One region of the Paenibacillus sp. 1182 genome, then DNA from elsewhere that is predicted to be linked to it. Evidence: riboswitches for the same ligand, from Rfam matches in the RefSeq annotation. Region 1 holds a riboswitch; each other region holds the start of a gene.
The links. Region 1 has a riboswitch for glycine ahead of JOD82_RS27435 (alanine/glycine:cation symporter family protein). Riboswitches for the same ligand answer to the same signal wherever they lie in the genome.
Positions count from the first base shown of each region.

Region 2: it holds a riboswitch for glycine, as region 1 does, so the genes downstream of both, sdaAB (L-serine ammonia-lyase, iron-sulfur-dependent subunit beta) here and JOD82_RS27435 (alanine/glycine:cation symporter family protein) in region 1, are expected to answer to the same signal.
Region 3: it holds a riboswitch for glycine, as region 1 does, so the genes downstream of both, gcvT (glycine cleavage system aminomethyltransferase GcvT) here and JOD82_RS27435 (alanine/glycine:cation symporter family protein) in region 1, are expected to answer to the same signal.

Region 1 covers NZ_JAFICR010000021.1:5,425-8,557, reverse strand. Annotated here, with positions in the region: gene JOD82_RS27440 (iron-containing alcohol dehydrogenase) at 1-496, shown strand, start outside; gene JOD82_RS27435 (alanine/glycine:cation symporter family protein) at 554-1,972, opposite strand; glycine riboswitch at 2,132-2,226, opposite strand; glycine riboswitch at 2,245-2,321, opposite strand; gene JOD82_RS27430 (glycoside hydrolase family 1 protein) at 2,487-3,133, opposite strand, start outside.
Region 2 covers NZ_JAFICR010000005.1:15,431-18,563, forward strand. Annotated here, with positions in the region: gene sdaAA (L-serine ammonia-lyase, iron-sulfur-dependent, subunit alpha) at 1-485, opposite strand, end outside; gene sdaAB (L-serine ammonia-lyase, iron-sulfur-dependent subunit beta) at 475-1,164, opposite strand; glycine riboswitch at 1,376-1,491, opposite strand; gene JOD82_RS11535 (DUF6359 domain-containing protein) at 1,707-3,133, shown strand, end outside.
Region 3 covers NZ_JAFICR010000009.1:91,542-94,674, reverse strand. Annotated here, with positions in the region: gene gcvH (glycine cleavage system protein GcvH) at 155-547, opposite strand; glycine riboswitch at 940-1,039, shown strand; gene gcvT (glycine cleavage system aminomethyltransferase GcvT) at 1,216-2,316, shown strand; gene gcvPA (aminomethyl-transferring glycine dehydrogenase subunit GcvPA) at 2,442-3,133, shown strand, end outside.

The DNA of each region.
Region 1 (3,133 bases):
AACTGCACCTAAGCTGTTGGAGGATTTGCACAACTACGAGCATCGCGAAACGATTTTATATGCCGGAACGATTGCTCTTAACGGAACACTGCAAATGGGCTACTTCGGGGACTGGGCTTCGCATACGATTGAACATGCATTATCTGCTGTATATGATATTCCTCATGCTGGCGGTCTGGCGATCCTATTCCCCAACTGGATGAGACATACGGTGGATCAGGATGCTGCACGCATGAAACGGCTGATGCTCAGCATGTTTGACTTAGACACCGTAGATAAAACAGATAGAGAAATCGCTTTGGAGGGTATTGACCGTCTTAGTGCATTCTGGACAAGTCTCGGTGCCCCTTCCACCCTGGCCGATTACAATATTAATGATGAGCAATTGGAAAAAATCGCAACCATTGCAGCCCGTGAAATGGAATATGGAGGCTTCGGTAATTATAAAAAGCTGAATCAAGAAGATATTTTAGCTATTTTGCGTGCATCGTTATAACATTCAAAAGGGAGTGTCCTCAAGCCTGTGATGGCTGAGAGCACTCCCTTTTGAAATTTATGAATTAACCGTTTGTCCCTTTTCTTCTACTTGAATAGCTGCCCCTACACTGGCACCTGCAAGAATGCCCTTTTTCTTACTAGAATTCAGAGAATCCATATAGGTTCGGGTTTCTGCAACGACAATGCCTGATAAGCCGAGCAGTGCAATCAGGTTCGGGAAAGCCATCATTGCGTTAAAGATATCTGCCAGCAGCCAAATCGCATCCAGTTTAATGAACGCGCCCCCGCCAACGAGTAGAATGAACAGATAACGGTATGGCTTAATCCACTTGACCCCAAGCAAATATTCAACACAGCGTTCCCCGTAATAGTTCCAGCCGAGCATGGTGGTGAACGCGAACATAATCAGAATAATTGTGAGCAGTTCTGCCCCCAGCGGGAATGCGCTGGAAAATGCTTGCTGAGTCATCAGACCCGCATCGGTAGGCCCGCTCCACACACCGCTAACCAGTAGCGTCAACCCGGTCATCACACAAATAACCATCGTATCAATAAACACGCCTGTCATGGAAATCAACCCTTGCTCCGCAGGCCATTTGGTTTTGGCAGCTGCGGCTGCAATCGGTGCGCTCCCCAATCCGGCCTCATTGGCAAAAATACCTCTGGCTACCCCACTTCGCATCGCCAGCATAATCGTAGCTCCGGCAAATCCGCCCGTTGCAGATGTAGTTGAAAATGCCGAATGGAGCACCAGCGCAATTGCGGCAGGAAGCTGGTCAGCAAACCGAATCAGTACGATGAGACAGATCAGTACGTACAAGCCTGTTTTAAAAGGAACGACCTTCGTCGATACCTTGGCAATGCTTTTGAGTCCTCCAATAGTAACCAGTCCAGTAAGGATAGCTATAATCAGTGCCGTTACAATGGGCGGAACGCCAAAACTGTTTTCCGTCGAAGATACAATCGCTTTGACCTGCGGAAACGTTCCAATCCCGAACAACGCCACCAGCATGCCCGAAAAAGCAAACAGCATCGCCAGCGGTTTAAAACGACGTCCTAGACCTTTCTCAATATAATACATCGGGCCGCCGGAAAATTGTCCATTCCGATCCTTCACCCGGTATTTTACTGCAAGTACACCTTCCGCATATTTCGTCGCCATCCCAAAAAAGGCTGCAACGACCATCCAGAACAAGGCACCCGGCCCGCCCAGCTTAATGGCTGTCGCTACGCCGACAATACTTCCTGTGCCAACTGTAGCCGCTAGCGCCGTACTCAAAGCCGCAAAACTACTTACATCCCCGCTGCCTTCATTCGGGGCCTTACCGATCAGCTTGATCGCCAGGGGCAGGCGGAATACCTGCAACATTTTCAGACGTATGGTCAGCCACAACCCCGTTCCCATGACAAGAATGATGAGAGGCGCCCCCCATATCCAACTGCTAATCGCTTCTAACACATGTACCAAATTCATTTCAACCCGCTCCTCCAGCATATTAGAAAACAAAAAAGAGTCAAATCAGCTGATTCGACTCCTGGAGAGGTTAAAGGCACGAAAAAATACAACCATCTTGTGCAGGTTTCTGCCTCTAATAGCTCATAAAAAAGCCTAGGGCATTCCCTGTCACAGGTTATTCGCGTCTCTGTCCTTTTGCCTGAGAGTTTAAGCAGATGTTCTCTGCGGTGCACCTTCGGCGCCCAATTAAGGGTCTCTCCAGAGTTCTGTCCGTTTACGGTCCCCGCTTGTGGCTGTAAACAGCCTAAGCACCTGAGAGTTTTGCCCCTTCGGTCGGAACTTTCGTTCCATCTCCCGCAAACATCAACCAGACATATGAAATTTTTATTCATTATACAGAAAACTTTCAGCTTATTACAAGTGAAAAGTTTGTGAAGCCCTCTGAAATATTATTATGTCTATCAAAAAAGCGGGTACAGCAGATTGCATCCTTAGGATGTCCTCTGCTATACCCGCCCGAGACGATATGAAATTACAATTCTTCACCATTGGTTGCTATCACATTTTTATACCAGTTAAAAGAGTCTTTTTTGGAGCGTTTGAGCGTTCCGTTACCGTCATCATCCAGATCAACGTAAATAAATCCGTAGCGCTTGGACATTTCGGAAGTAGACATGCTCACAAGGTCGATAGGGCCCCAGTTGGTGTAACCAATCAGATCAACACCGTCGGCAATCGCTTCCTTCATTTGGACAATATGCTGACGCAAGTAATCAATGCGATACGTGTCATGCACAGAGCCGTCCTCTTCCACCTTATCATATGCACCCAAGCCATTTTCCACGATGAACAGAGGCTTTTGATAGCGATCATAAAACGTATTCAGTGTAACACGCAGGCCGATCGGATCGATCTGCCATCCCCAGTCGGAGGACTGCAGATACGGATTTTTCACGCCGCCAATCAGGTTTCCTGCTGCTTTCTCGCCTTCTGGACCTGCCGATACGGTCAAGGTCATGTAGTAGCTAAATGAGATAAAATCAACCGTATTATTTTTCAAAATTTCGTCATCGCCGGGTTCTGTCTGGATCACAATATTATTTTCTTCAAAATAACGATTCATATAGTTGGAATATTCCCCACGGGCATGCACATCCGTAAAGAATAGGTTCATCTGAT
Region 2 (3,133 bases), on a different contig from region 1:
GAAATGAAGGAGTTGTTGGCGATCACGTAGCCAATGGCTCCAGCGGCGAATAGGCCGTTCACCATATGCTCATCATCCCAGCCGAACCGTTCCTGCGCACTGATGAACACACCAGGGATAACTCCACATGAGCCTGCGGTAGGAGTGGCGACAATGCGACCCATAGATGCATTAACCTCCGACACGGAGAGGGCATAAGCCATGGCGAGCGCGGAGGCATCACCGGAGCAGGTCTCCCCTGACCGCAGATACTCGGCCAGGCGCTTGCCGTCGCCGCCCGTCAATCCACTGCGGGATACGGTGTCTTGTGTCTGACCGCGATGAACAGCTTCCTTCATGATTTCATAATAATCAGACATTTGGCGAAAGATTTCTTCCTCCGTTGTATTCGTTTCTTGTACCTGCTCTTGAATCATCAAGCGGCCAATCGTGGTGGATTCTTCAGCGCATAAAGCGCTGATCTCATGCAGATGGCTAAACCGCATCGGATTCAGCTCCTTTTTTCAAATTAATCATCTTAATTTCATACATATGAGGTAAAGAACGCAGTTCCGCAATCAGTTCAGCTGGAGCAGAACTGTCCGTTTCAATGGCGGTGAGTGCTTCACCATCCCGGCCTTTGCGATCTACGTGCATATAGGCAATGTTAATGTGGGCCGCGCCCAGCGCTGAAGTTATTGCGCCCAATGTACCGGGCTTATCCGAGTGGAGAAGCACCAGCGTAGGCAGCTCCCCGGTCAGATTGACCCGGAATTCGTTGAGTTGCTGGACATGGATGCTGCCGCCGCCGATGGAGGAGCCCAGCAGTGTGCGCTGATCCTCGCCCTTCCACAACTCGAAACGGACGGTGTTCGGATGAGGAGCGGGGAGTCCACTGACGGCGAATTCCACGGTCATCCCGGCTTGCTCGGCCCATTGCTCGGCATCTGGAATCCGGTGATCGTCCGTATCGTAATTAAGCAGTCCTGCGATGAGCGCCAGATCCGTACCGTGTCCTTTATACGTATCGGCAAAGGAGCCGTACAGTGTCATACGGGCACGGTCAGGCTGCGCCCCGAGCCAGTGCCGGGCAACGCGTGCGAGTCGCACCGCGCCTGCGGTGTGTGAACTGGAAGGTCCGGTCATGGCCGGGCCGATAATAGAAAATACATCTTTGAAACGCATGGTGTGGCCCCCTGTATGTTCTAATACCATACTATATGGTATTTCCGCGTCTTTGCGCGGTTATGACGGTTCCTAATGCTGACGCACAATGTGAGCACAAAAAAGGACAGGATAAGGAAGTTTCCCTTATCTCTGTCCTCGTTACCTGAGAGTTTCGTGCGGTGTTCTTACCGCCTTACCCCTTGGGTGGCTTGCGCTCTCTCCAGAGTTGCGTCAGATGACGATACATGGACCTGAGAGATTATCCGCCAGCCGGGTGCTGGCGTCTTGCTCCTTCGGTGCCGCCAGAGTGTAAGCCCCCTGGACAGACTCTCCCGTCATCTTCATTCGCGTATACCGTTCTACATGTCTTTCTTAGCGTAATGTATGACGTGCTCGGTGTCAATCACAGGGTTTAATTTTTACATAAACAGGTGCATTTCCAATAAAAAAGATTAAAGTTTACATAATTATGGATGAAATCAGGAAGGAATTAGAAGATTGGCGGCTAATCTGATAGAGGACAAGTACATTTATGGAAATCATAGGAGGGATATTGACGTATGGTAAAAGGCTTGCGGTTCACAGGTTCACGCTTAAAAGGGATGCTGCATCTAGCAGCGATCGTTTCACTGCTGATCGGGATCTTCGTTCCGTTCGGTCAGGTCAAGGCAGAGGGAGCATTGACAGTAGCTGAAGCACTTCAGGGCCAAAGCAGTGGAGGTACGGTGACGGTAGAAGGTTATATCGTCGGACATGCTACCGGATCGAAAACGGCTAACTTTTCTTCTCCGTTTGCGAATGATTTTAACGTACTGATTGCCGACCAGGCCAATGAACGTAGCACGTCTAATCTATTGGATGTACAGCTGACATCCGCGTACAGAGGGCAATTTGGGCTAACAGGCCATCCTGAGCTGATTGGCAGCAAAATCCGTGTGACGGGTACACTCGGCGCCTACAATAATTTTGGTGGAGTGAAAAGCCCAAGCGCTGTTGAACTGGTGAACGGAAGCGAGCCGGGGGAACCAGGTGAACCTGGTGAACCTGAACCTGGCAACCCGGGTCAACCCGGTACTACATTGCCGGATGGAAAAGGCAAAAAGGTGCTGTTCGATAATACGCACGCACAGACCGCTGGTGCAGCAGATTGGGTCATTGAAGGCGCCTTCTCCGACTTTGCCAATGGACTGCGTAATGTAGGCTTTACGGTAGACCCATTAAATCGTCCCATTCCTTTTACTTATGGAGAGCAGGCTATAACCTATGACAAGCTGCGCCAATATGATGTGTTCATTATTGGTGAAGCGAATGTTGCCTTTAAGGCATCCGAGCAGGCTGCCCTGCTGCAATACGTGAATAGCGGAGGGAGCGTCTTCTTCATCTCCGATCATTATAATGCAGATCGTAACAAAAACCGTTGGGATTCCTCCGAGGTTATGAATGGCTACCGTCGTGGAGCCTATACTAATCCGGCCAAAGGCATGACTGCAGAAGAAGCTGCATCACCGGCAATGCAAGGATTAACAAGCTCCGATTGGCTGGCGGCCAACTTTGGCGTTCGTTTCCGTTACAATGCGCTCGGTGATGTGAATGCTACCGACATTGTAGCCGCAGATCAATCTTTCGGTATTACCAAGGGTGTGCGCTCGATTGCCATGCATGCAGGATCTACGCTGGCTATTATTGATCCTACCAAGGCTAAAGGCATTGCTTACATCCCTTCAGGCACGAAAAAATGGGGTAATGCGGTAGATCAGGGGGTTTATAACGGCGGGGGCCGTGCGGAAGGACCTTATGCCGCTATCTCCAAGGTAGGCCAAGGCAAGGCAGCATTCATCGGTGATTCTTCCCCTGTAGAAGATGCTACACCGAAATATGTGCGTGAGGAAAACGGACAGTCGAAGAAGACATATGATGGCTTCAAAGAAGTGGATGATTCAACCTTCCTGGTGCAAACGGTTCAATGGCTTGCATGGAAGCAGGACTA
Region 3 (3,133 bases), on a different contig from region 1:
TTTTCAAAAAAAGACAAAAAAATAGCCGCTACGTCAAATCATAGCGACTATTTTATACAAAAATCGAGCAAACTAACGATGCTCTTATTCAATTAAAAATCAATATAAAATTCCGAATAACACGCTATTATTTCATGCTGCATTGCTCTATTTATTACTCCGAAATCAACTGCTCATACTGATCCGCCGACAGTAGTTTGCCCAATGATTCCTCCACATCTTTATCCATCTCTACTTCTACCATCCAACCTTTGTCATATGGAGATTCATTCACTAGCTCAGGTGTACCTTCCAGCGCTTCATTCACTTTTAATATGGTTCCCGTCACCGGAGCAAAAAGGTCGGATACCGTCTTCACCGATTCAATCGTACCGATCTCCGCTCCCTGCTCAATCGTTACTCCCGCCTCAGGTAATTCTACAAAAACAATATCACCCAGTTGGTGCTGTGCAAAGTCTGTAATACCAATCCGCACCGTTCCATTCTCTGTCCGCTGAACCCACTCATGTTCGTCTGTATACCAAAGTTGCTGCTTCACTTCACCCATTCTGTTCCCCTCACTTCCATATGAATAAAATCGCATTTGCTCACCTGTATTAGACAGGTTAAGATTATGACAATACGAACACTCATGTCAATAATACTAACAAAAATACTTCATATCACCTCCTATAGCGCTCTATATAAAAATATAATAATTTATAACAAACGCTTACATATCCTTATTTATATATTAAATGTTTTTTCTATTGTTTTTGATGACATTTTTATTGACATTTTGAATGAATTTGCGTATTAATGGGTTATAGCAAATACTTTGGGAAACACCCGACAACTGCAAACGCGGATGAACGCAGAGGGAGAGACTGCCAAAAAGATTCGCATAGCTGTTGCCGCTTGTGAGACAGTTGTGCACGCGAATCGGATCAAGTTGTTATCTGCAAAGCCAGGTAATATACTGCTGATCCCGAAGGTAGCGCCGAAGGAGTAAGCCTGCATTGCAGGTGAATCTCTCAGGCAAAAGGACCTCTGCCGGACGCATCTCTGGAGAGCATTCGCTATTGGAGCGGATCACCCAAGAGGAAACCCGGTACATACCGGGGTAACTTTCTGGTATCAAGGACAGAGCTGAAAAAAGAGTATAGACTGCTGTCTATACGTTTTTTTCGGCCTGTCTTTTTTGTTTTGCCGATCACACCGGATAGGAGTGGAAACATGACTAATTTGCGAAAAACACCGCTATATTCGTCCTACGGGACGCAGTCTGGGGTTCGTTGTATTGACTTTGGCGGCTGGGAGCTCCCCGTTCAGTTTAGCGGTATCCAAAAGGAGCATGAGGCCGTCCGGCAACGTGCGGGTTTATTCGATGTATCGCATATGGGTGAGTTTTTGGTTGAAGGCAAAGAGGCCGAAGCTTTTCTACAAAGGGTGACCACGAATGATGTCAGCCAGTTGGAACCAGGTCAGGCACAATATTCACTCCTGTGTTACCCCGATGGAGGTGTAGTAGACGACCTGCTTATTTACTGCAAAGGACCGGAGCGCTACATGCTCGTTGTGAACGCCTCCAACATTGATAAGGATTGGGATTGGTTACTTCGTCATGTGCCTGCATCCGTTCACATGGAGAATGTGTCTGATTCAATAGCATTGCTGGCATTGCAGGGACCGGAAGCAGCACGTATTGCCGCAGCCGTGGCAGATACGGATATTACGAATCTGGCATCTTTCCACTTTCATGAGAACGTGCCATTGTTCGGAGCAAAAGCACTCGTCTCACGAACCGGATATACGGGCGAAGACGGTTTTGAATTTTATGTACCTGCTGCGGAAGCACCCGCCGTATGGGAGGGTTTGCTTCGTTCCGGTGAGTCGTATGGGCTGATTCCCGCTGGACTTGGTGCTCGGGATACACTACGCTTTGAGGCTCGGTTGCCGCTGTACGGACAGGAGCTATCTGCCACGATTTCACCACTTGAAGCCGGTCTAGGGTACTTCGTCAAGCTGAATAAAGGAGATTTTATCGGTAGAGAAGCACTGCAACGTCAGAAAGATCAAGGGATTCCTCGTAAATTGATCGGGCTGGAAATGATTGATCGCGGCATCCCACGCGCCCATTATCCGGTATTCGCAGAAGGACAACGCATCGGTGAGGTCACAACGGGGACTCAGTCGCCCACCTTGAAGCGTAATCTGGGCCTCGCCTTGGTGGACAGTCGTTTTAGTGCCCTCTCCACACCGCTGGAGGTTGAGATTCGTGGCAAACGCCTGCGTGCCGAGGTAGTGGCAGCACCCTTTTATAAACGCCCGCGCTAATCTTAAACTCTCTTCATTCCAATAAAGCAAACATGTCAGATATGAACTTCCGGGTTTTTCAGCTCACACTTTTTTATTAGCTAATTACGATTTAAAATTTTGCTTTTCGAAAGGAGCCAGAACCTATGAAGCAGCATCGTTATCTCCCTATGACTGAACAAGATCAAACCGAAATGCTGCGTGTGGTGGGTGTATCATCCATTGATGATTTATTCAGTGACATTCCAGAGGCCATTCGATATCAAGGGGAACTCCCTCTTTCTTCTCGACTCGATGAGAAAGCCTTAACCCGCCACTTGGCCGAGCTGGCTGGACACAACGCCAATACAGACACACATGCCAGCTTTCTTGGCGCAGGAATTTATGATCATCATATTCCGTCGGTCATCCAGCACATCACTTCACGCTCGGAATTCTATACAGCCTACACCCCCTATCAGCCGGAAGTAAGCCAAGGCGAGCTACAAGCCATTTTCGAATTTCAGTCGTATATTTGCGAATTGACGGGCATGGCTGTAGCTAATGCCAGCATGTACGACGGAGCGACTGCACTGGCGGAAGCGGGCTCACTGTCCGCCGCAGCTACCCGCCGTAAACAGCTTATCGTATCGAGGTCCGTCCATCCAGAGGCACGTCAGGTATTGGCAACCTATGCACGCGGATTGAATTTGGACATCGTGGAGATCGGCTGTTCGGACGGTGTAACGGATGCTGATGCGTTAGCGGCGGCCGTATCGGAACAGACCGCGGCTGTTTTGGTCCAAAGCCCCAACTTTTTCGGAGCCGTGGAAAATCTACAGCCGATGGCTGACCTCAT